DNA from 3 places in the Alistipes ihumii AP11 genome. Region 2 is predicted to be linked to each of the others. Evidence: riboswitches for the same ligand, from Rfam matches in the RefSeq annotation. Region 2 holds a riboswitch; each other region holds the start of a gene.
The links. A riboswitch is a leader RNA that binds a small molecule or an ion and turns the genes downstream of it on or off. The one in region 2 is predicted to bind cobalamin.

Region 1 (3,087 bases), 1.4 Mb from region 2:
GCCCGAGGCCATGTTCGAACGCGGAACTCGTTCGGGGTGTAGCGCAGCCCGGTTAGCGCGCCAGCTTCGGGAGTTGGAGGTCCCGGGTTCGAATCCCGGTACCCCGACCAAATTCAAATCCGCTTATTTAAGCATCGAGCCCTTGCATCCCGAGCAAGGGCTTTTTTGTTTTCAGTCTTTGTGCTTGCGAGGGCTGGGCCGGTACGTTTCCCTTGTCGAAATGCCTGAAAGAATCGGATGTATGCGGAATACCGGCTGGAATGTAAAAAGATGGCGGCCGCCTGCCGTTGAGGATAGGCGGCCGCCGGAGAGGGCGCTTCTTTTAGGCTGTGAGCGAGAAAAGGATGGTGCAGAGAATGGATACGACAAACAGAATGCTGAGCGTCAGCGTGGCCGTGTCCGCTTTTTCGAGTGCGGTCGATTGCTTTTTTTCCATAATCTTTTGTTTTTCGTTGATTGCTTCCTTGTGGGGGCTTGCTTTCCGTCCGTTGAAAGAGGTCCGGTAGGACGCGATGCAAAATCGGAGCCGTTTTGTCCGTTTCCCGCCGTTTGCAGGCTGCTCGTGCCGGCTTGCCGCCGTGCAGGGAAAGATTCCCAGCCGATTGCCCTGCGGAAAAATGTCCGTTTTTTTCCGTGCGGACTTCCGTTCCCCGGATGCAAAGCCTGTGGTATTGATCGAACGTCGGGCGGCTTCCGTGAGTAACGGGGCAACGGCCTGCCGTCGTCCGCTCCTGTCCCGAATCGGCTCGTAAGATACGCTCATCGAAGAATAGCGTTGGGCAGAGCGATTTCGGCGGTCCTTGACGCGAGCCGCTCGCGGGATTCCGGAGCGTATGGAAGTGGCTGCGGACTTTCCCGTCTCGGTCGAATCGGCTCTTCGTCCGGGCTGTTTTTGCTTTTGGGGGTACTTTGTTCCGATATATTCGCTATCTTTGCGAACGTGTCGAGGCTCGATCCCGACGGGCGGACCGTCCGGGAGACGAATGAGGGAACGCCGTGCGAATCGGCGACAGTTACCGCTGCTGTATGTCTCGGCTTCTTTTCGGTCCGGGTGGCCGGCAGAAGCGAAACGTTCCGGAACGGATGCCACTGGCCTTTGGGCCGGGAAGGCTTCGGAGCGGAGACGAGTCAGAAGACCGGCCCGGCACGTTTCGATTACAGCCTGCGGTGTATGGGCCGGTAATCCGTCCGGAGCTTCTCTGCGGACCGGTTTCCCCTGTGGCCGTGCTGTATGATAATGTACGGCGATTATGAAAAGAAGAATCCTTGTCGCGCTATTGGCGTTGCTTCCGGCTTTCGGGATCGTGACGTCCTGCATGGACTACGGGGCTCGGGCTCCCGAAAAGATCGGTGCGGACGGCCGGGGGCTGTTCATTACCAACGAAGGAAATTTCATGTACGGGAACGCTTCGTTGTCCTACTACGACATCGATTCGATGCGGGTGGAGAACGAGGTGTTCCGTCGCACGAATACGATCAAGCTGGGCGATGTGGCCCAGTCGATGGCGATTCGCAACGGGCTGGGGTATGTTGTCGTCAACAATTCGGGCATCATATTCGTCATCGATCTCGATACGTTCGAGCTCAAGGGAATGATCGAGGGACTGCTTTCGCCCCGCTACATCCATTTCCTGAGCGACGAAAAGGCCTATGTGACCGACTTGTACGCTTGGCACATCACGATCATCAATCCGAAAACGTTCGAAATCACCGGCCGCATCGACGTGAAGATTCCGGGCAAGAATCAGCCGTCGACCGAGCAGATGGTGCAGTACGGCGACTTCGTTTTCACGAACTGCTGGTCGTACGATAACAAGATACTGGTCATCGACACGCGCACCGACAGCGTCGTCAAGTACATCGAGGTCGGCAAACAACCCACTTCGCTCGCGCTGGACCGTTTCGGCAAGATATGGACCGTCACCGACGGCGGTTATCCCGGAAGTCCTTACGGACAGGAGGCGCCGGGGCTCTACCGGATCGACGCCGCCACCCAGCGGGTCGATAGGGCTTTCATGTTCCGGTTCGGCGACCGGGCGTCCGAGGTTTGTCTGAACGGCACGCGCGATACGCTGTATTTTATCAAGGATCATGTCTGGCGCATGGACGTCCGCTCCGAATCGCTGCCCGAAAAGCCGTTTCTGGAGAATATGACAGGCAACTACTGGTACGGGCTGACGGTCGATCCCCGGACTTCCGAGGTCTATCTGGCCGATGCGCTCGATTACGTGCAGCCCGGCTGGGTTTTCCGTTACTCGGCCCGGGGCGGGCTGCTCGACAGTTTTCAAGTCGGCATCATCCCCGGGGCTTTCTGTTTTAAATGACGATCGCTATGAACCGACTGTATAGGACCGCTCTGGCGGCCGCGCTGACGCTGACGACAGCCTCCCTGAGGGCGGCGAACGGGACCGTCTGCGAGTCTCCCGAGGCGTCCGAGCCTCTTTCCTCGCGCACGATTCGGCTGAAGGAGGCCGTTGTGACCGGGCGGCGTCTGGCCGACATCGGAGTGACGAAGATGAATCTCGATTCGGTGGCGCTGCGGCAGAACGTGACCAACAGTTTGGGCGACCTGCTGTCGCAGAGCACGCCGGTATTCATCAAGTCGTATGGCCGGGGAACGATGGCGACGGCTTCGTTCCGGGGCACGGCTCCCTCGCATACGCAGGTGACGTGGAACGGCATGAAAATCAATTCGCCCATGCTCGGCATGGTCGACTTCTCGCTGATCCCTTCCTATTTCATCGACGAGGCGAGCCTCTATCACGGAGCCGGTTCGGTCGGGGTGTCCGGGGGCGGTTTGGGGGGGGCGATCACGCTGGGGACCAAACCGCTGGGCGAATCGGGAGCCGGCGTGCACTTCATTCAAGGCATCAGCAGTTTCGACACTTACGACGAGTTCCTGCGTTTCACCTACGGCACCCGGAAGTTCGAGTCCTCGACCCGCGTATGCTACGTGACCTCCGACAACGATTTCGAGTATCGCAATTACGATAAGTACGAGCAGATCGACGGGCAATGGGTCTATCCGATGGAGCGGAACAAGAACTGCTCGTACCGCGATTTTCACTTGTTGCAGGAGTTTTACTA
Region 2 (3,087 bases):
ATCTCGGCCGTCAGCTCGCCGTATTCCTTGTCCTTTACGTCGCCGTTCTCGGACAGCAGGGCCATCGTCTCGACGGGAAAGGTGAGCACCGTCTTGGTCCGCTCGTCGTTGAACCAGCGCATGAAGCGGCGCTGCAGCCAGTCGAGCGAATCCCAGTCGGGCCGCGATCCGTCGGGGAAGAAAAAGTTGCCGAACAGGCTCTCGAAATAGTAGCGGTCGTAGTAGGCGATGTTCCAGAAAACGGCTTGGAAATTCCGCGCGCCGGTCGGCTGGTTGATCGAGTAGACGACTTGCTCGAAGCAATCGGTGATGACCTTGTCGAGCGTACGGCGCTTGAGCGACAGGTCGACGACGCGATCCGGATCGCGGTAATAGTCCGGGCCGTACTCCTGCCCGATGAAGTAGTTCAGGTACATCAGGAACTCGGGCGTCGCGCAAGCGCCGCTGAGCATGCTGCTGACGATGAAGACCATGTTGACGAATCCTCCGCAGAACGATTTCAGGTTCGTCGGCTTGGTCGAGTTGCCGCCGATCGAGATCGTCCCGCCGACGAGCCAAGGGTACATCGTGATGCTGGCGCAGTAGTTGGCCATGCTCGTCTCGTCGTTCTTGTAGATGAAATGCCGGTCGAGCAGCTCGATGTAACTGTCGGCCATCTCGCGGCCGTACATCTCTTTGATCCGGTCGCACAGCAGCCGGCGGTTCAGCCGGATGAAGTTGCGCTTGGGGAGCTCGCCGATCAGCGTGGCGATGTTCTTGTTCTCGACGTTCGCGTTCGCGTCGTACTTGCTGCCCGTAGCCGGATTCTCGGCGTTGCAGTAGTCGACCAGAAAGGCGAGCTTGTCGCGTACCTCGCGGTCCTCGAAATGCTGCTGCCGGTAGATGATGAAGGACTTGGCGACGCCGTAGTAGCCGTGGCTCATCAGCGTCAGCTCGACCTGATTCTGGATTTCCTCCACGCTCGTCCCCTCGTGGATGTAAAGGCAGGAGGTCAGCTTGCCGAGCGTTTCCGCGGTCGGTGTCTGGCCCACGGAGCGGAATGCCTTTTCGATGGCCGCCGTGATTTTGTCCATCGAAAAAGGTTCGTGCTTGCCGTCCCGTTTGACGATGTTGAAACTGGTTCCGTTCATTGCAGTATCGTTTTTGTTCGTTGCATGTCGTTTGCCGGGGGCCAAGCCCGCGACCGAAAAACGGAAATCTGCCTTGCGGAAAAACTGGGGAGGAGGGGGAGGCGCGTCTGCGCGCGAGCAGACCGCACCGGTCCGCGTCGGTGTCTCCTTGCCTTAACTCCCGAAGGCGGAAATTCGTTTCTCGTGTCCGGCAGGTCTTCTGACTGATCCCTTCCCTTGGGCGCCTTCCCGCAAACGGATTTGCAGTGGCCTGTTGCCCTCGGTTCGGCGGGAATCACAGCAGCGGGTACTGTCGCCGAATTTCACGGCGTTCCCTCTTTCGGGCGCGAAGCGTCGCGCCGCCGAAACAATGTAAAGGTAGGCACAAATCCGGCCCGGCTCCGGTCAGGTCCGTGCAAAGTATCGACTTTTTATCAACAATTACGGGATTCGTCTTTCAATTTTTCGATAAACGGATGATTGCGTACGGTTTTGTGCCGGTCGGCGGACCGGGACCTGCAAAAATGTCCGGGCTGCGGCCGGGCTCGCTGTTTCGGCGGGCGAACACGGCGTTCCCGTGCCTTGCCGGAGCCGGGAGAGCTTCGGAAGTCCGCTGGCTCGGAGGCGGTCCCTGCCTCGAACGAACCGCCCTTTCGGCATGTCCGGGCGAGAGATTTCAGATCGCCGGCCGGTTTCCTGCTACCGGATAAAATTTGCCGATGAAAATAAAATAACTTGCTTCTCTCGCCTTTGTAAATTGATAAAGGGATATTCGACAGCGGGCTGACCGCTAAGGAAAATCTGTTTGCCGAAGGATTTTTACGGGTCCTGAGATCATGGCTTTCGAGAGTGCCAGAGGTGTCCGACACATCGTGCTTCCGCACCGGCTCGACGGAAGACCGGCGGATTCACTCGTGCCATAACCTTTGACCGGGAAGCTTTTCGAGAAACGCAATGTATTGTGAATTGGAAAAAAAACAAATTTACCTGAAAACGTCGATCCGATATTTATTCGGATTGTAACAGGACAAGTGCTTATGCGTTCTGTCAGCCAACGACCGTGGCGACGATCCTGCGTGCGCCGCCGTGATTGCGGAACTCGCACAGGTAGATGCCCTGCCACAGACCGAGATTCGGCCGGCCGGCCGTAATCGGGATCGTCAGCGATACGCCGGCGAGCGTCGATTTGGCGTGCGCCGGCATGTCGTCGTCGCCTTCGAGCGTGTGAGCGTAATAGGGCTCGCGTTCGCGGATCAGGCGGTCGAACACGGAGGCCATGTCGGAGCGCACGTCCGGGTCGGCGTTTTCGTTGATCGTCAGGGCGGCGGAAGTGTGCTGCAGGAACAGGTGGAGCAACCCCGCGCGGGGCAGCGGAGGCAGTTGCGCGAGAATTTCGTCGGTTACCAGATGGCAACCGCGCGGACGGGGGCGCAACGAGAACTCGGTTTGCGATACCATAGGGCAAGAAAGGTTTATGATCGTATTTTCCCGAGGGCGGAGGAGTGCCGTTTTTGCCGGCTGTCTTCCTGCGCGGGAGGGAAATTTCTGTCGGAGCGTTATGCAAATGTTTCTCCCGACGGAAACCTTTCTGCAAAATTAACGCTTTATTCCGGGAATGCGGCGGGACTCCGGGGCTTTCGGTCGCGATTGCGTCGCAATCCGTGCGGGAAATGTGGATAAAATGTTACAATTTTGATTCCGCAGCGCGTGTTTTGTATGAAAAATTTCGTTATTCCAAAAATCCGTTGTATATTTGAAGCCGATTTGCGCTCAGTAATTGCGCGATTATCCGGTGAGGCGAAGGGAATTTAGCCGAGACGGTTAAATTTTTAGTGCATTCCGTTTGTGCATTAAGAAATTATTCGTACTTTTGCCAACCCTAAAATGCTGTGAACTGCCGATGTAGCTCAGTTGGCCAGAGCAGCTGATTTGTAATCAGCTGGTCGGGGGTTCGAATCCCTCCATCGGCTCGGTGGCG
Region 3 (3,087 bases), 1.4 Mb from region 2:
CGTCTGAAGCCCGACGAGCACTCGTCTGAGCTCGTCGAAATTGCGTCCGAGCGCCAGCGGATAATAGATGATCGCACGGATGACCGCGTCGGGATCGATAAAGAATACGGCACGGACGGCTTTCGTCCCGCTCTCGCCGGGATGAATCATACCGTACAGCGTAGCGACGTGCATCGAAACGTCGTCGATCAGCGGGAAGCGCACGTCGACGTTTTTCATGCCGTTGAACTCGATCCGCTCGCGAATCGTATGAAGCCATGCCAGATGGCTCGAGAGGCTGTCGACCGACAAACCGATCAATTGGCATCCGAGCCTTTCGAAATCGCGGGACATCGCCCCGAAAGTCATGAACTCGGACGTGCAGACCGGCGTGAAATCGGCCGGATGGCTGAAAAGAAGGACCCATTTGCCCTTGAAATCGTCGGGGAACCGGATCGGCCCCTGCGTTGTCGAAGCCGTGAAGGCGGGGGCTTTCTCCCCGATTCTCGGCACGGAGTGCGTTTGATTTTCCATAATTCCTTTTTTGATGATCGTATCCGACGGCGGGCGAACAGGGTCCTTGCAAAAAACGCTGCGACGGAACGGACGAATCACTCGGTTTCCGTTTCGTAGTCGTCGTACAGGTTGTTCAGTTCGAACCATGCGCTGTCGAGCTGCTGGTGCCACAGTTCCAATACCTCGTCCGGAGTATTCTCCGGCGCGCGGTCGATCCGCTTGCGCATCTCGGCTATTTCGTATTCGAGTTCTTCGCGTCTTCCCATATTCGTTTCCGCTCAATCGGGCGGAAAGCGATAACTTTTCACCCGGTCATACCGGCGGCTCCGCCGTCTCTACGCTCCGTACAAATCCCGTGCTAATCTGCCGCCGAGGCGGACGCAATCTTCTCCGTATAGCGCAAAAGCCTGAAACCGCCGAGAGGGGGATCGCACGGGCAGCCGTCGCCGAACGTTCCGCAACCCGAAAGGGAAAAAACCACCTTTCCGAACAAGCGGTCCGAGACCGGTCCGGCAACGGAATGCCGCCGCACATGTTGTCCGAAAAAGAAGAATATATCGGACTAAAAATGAAATATCTCCGAAAAAATACTATCTTTGCCTCGCAATGGTTTCCGAGACGGCGAATTCCGCTTCGCCGAGCAGGAATTAATAGGGAATGCCGTGCGAATCGGCAACAGTAACCGCTGCTGTATGTCTCTGCCCTGCGCCGGAAGAAGCGTCTTCTGCAGGGTCAAAAAGTTTTAAAATTTATGTCACTGGCGCCGCTGTCGTCGGGAAGGCTTTAAAACAGAGACGAGTCAGAAGACCTGCCTGAGCGAACGGATTTTACTTGCCTGCGGTTTATGGGTGGTAATCATTCGATGTCGCGCGCCGGCCGGCGCGTATCTTTCCGGAGGGTATTTCTCACCCGTACATCGCTTGCTGTAAAATCTCCATATCATTTTTAACCAAATTTACAGCAATGATGAAAAAGCTACTGTTCTGTTTTCTGGCCGCAGCGCTCGTGCTGACGTCGTGCTCGAAGGACGACTCGCTGCCGCTGCCCGAAGTCTCGAAGGTCGAGATCATCGGCGCGACCGAAGGCCAAATGAAAATCACGACGGGCCAGACCGTCGGCTTCTCGGTCGAGTGCGAAAACGTCGCGATCGACCGCTACGAATGGATCGTCAACGAAAAAATCGAAAGCGAAAGCGTTAGGTTCGACTTCACGCCTGCGCAGCGCGGCACGTACGATATTTCGGTCAATCTTTACAACGCCGACGGCGGAGTCACGACCAAACAGATCGGAGAGTTGCAGGTAGTCGATCCGGCTCCCGTCATCGCGTCGATCTCCTGCAACGACGAAGCGCTGAGCGACCCGGTCGAGGTGGCCGTGGGAACGGCTGTCAAGCTGACCGTCGAGGTATCGAACGTCGAAGTAGCGAGCTACGTATGGACGATCGACGGCGACACGGTCGAGACCGCTACCGGCGCGACGCTGGACATTCCGGTCTCCGACCGGAGCGGATCGCTGGCCGTTACCGTTTCGGCCGTCAATCTGGACGGGATCGCGTCGGAAGACTCGGCGTTTACGGTCAATTTCAACGGTCCCTACAAGAACGGGTTATGGATATTCGGCTCGACTGCCGGCGGACTGGGCTTTTTCGATCCGAGCGGCGAGGGAACGTTCTACGAGGATAACCTGTATACGACCGTCAACGGCGAAAGTACGGGCAGCACGAACGGAATCAACGACCTGAGCATTTACGACAACAAGCTCTATATCCTGATTCCGAATAACCAGTCCAACCGTTCGGCCGTCATCGCCTGCGACGCCCAGACGCTCAAGAAGGAAAAAATCATTACGGCCGAGGGCTTCGATCCCGCCACGCTTCAGTCCTCATCGGAAATCTACAATCTGCAGGTAATCGACACCAGCAAGTTCTATGTACTGTATAATTCAAGCAACGCCAATAACCAGACCGGCATCGGCGTGCTGAAGGTCGCTCCGGACGGAATGAATACGTTCACGACGATCGACGCCACATACGGTGCGGTCGGCGTCGACGGCCCGTGCTACTCGCACATGGTCAAGAACGGGAAATACATCATGGTCGGCAACGGTAACAAGATCGCGGTGATCGACACCGAAACCGACCAGGTAATCCGGACGATCGACGTGGACGAGGACCGTCAGGTCTGCGACGTCGTGAAGGGCCGCGACGGCAAATTCTACGCCGTAGTGGCGGGAAAAATCGACAAGACGGCAAATCCGTTCTGGATGTGGGGAACGACAGCCACTTCCTCCGCGTCGGTACTGACGATCGATCCGCAGACCTATGCGACGACCGAGCGGACGTTGGCGATAGAGGGGCTTCCGATGGTCAGCGTGGGCAACGGCCTGTACGGCTGCATGGCATGCGCCTCGGCGACAAGCGACGAGCTGTTCATCAAACAAGAGGGATATTCGGCCACCCAGATTTACCGGTACGACTGCCAAACAGGCAAAACGAGCGTTTTCGCCACGACGAGCCGATCGCTGGCCAAATACATGACCGCCACTCCCGATGGCCTGCTCTACGTTCCTACGACGGATTTCTATCACGTCTAT

Region 1: another riboswitch for cobalamin. It lies ahead of NQ491_RS00295 (YncE family protein); the one in region 2 lies ahead of nrdD (anaerobic ribonucleoside-triphosphate reductase).
Region 3: another riboswitch for cobalamin. It lies ahead of NQ491_RS00310 (DUF5074 domain-containing protein); the one in region 2 lies ahead of nrdD (anaerobic ribonucleoside-triphosphate reductase).

Annotation. Positions count from the first base shown of each region.
Region 1 is NZ_CP102294.1:65,103-68,189, forward strand. It holds tRNA gene NQ491_RS00290 (tRNA-Pro) at 33-110, shown strand; cobalamin riboswitch at 929-1,159, shown strand; gene NQ491_RS00295 (YncE family protein) at 1,251-2,324, shown strand; gene NQ491_RS00300 (TonB-dependent receptor) at 2,333-3,087, shown strand, end outside.
Region 2 is NZ_CP102294.1:1,490,130-1,493,216, reverse strand. It holds gene nrdD (anaerobic ribonucleoside-triphosphate reductase) at 1-1,130, opposite strand, end outside; cobalamin riboswitch at 1,303-1,491, opposite strand; gene NQ491_RS06110 (secondary thiamine-phosphate synthase enzyme YjbQ) at 2,157-2,567, opposite strand; tRNA gene NQ491_RS06105 (tRNA-Thr) at 3,006-3,079, shown strand.
Region 3 is NZ_CP102294.1:71,671-74,757, reverse strand. It holds gene NQ491_RS00320 (peroxiredoxin) at 1-513, opposite strand, end outside; gene NQ491_RS00315 (hypothetical protein) at 591-761, opposite strand; cobalamin riboswitch at 1,086-1,325, shown strand; gene NQ491_RS00310 (DUF5074 domain-containing protein) at 1,459-3,087, shown strand, end outside.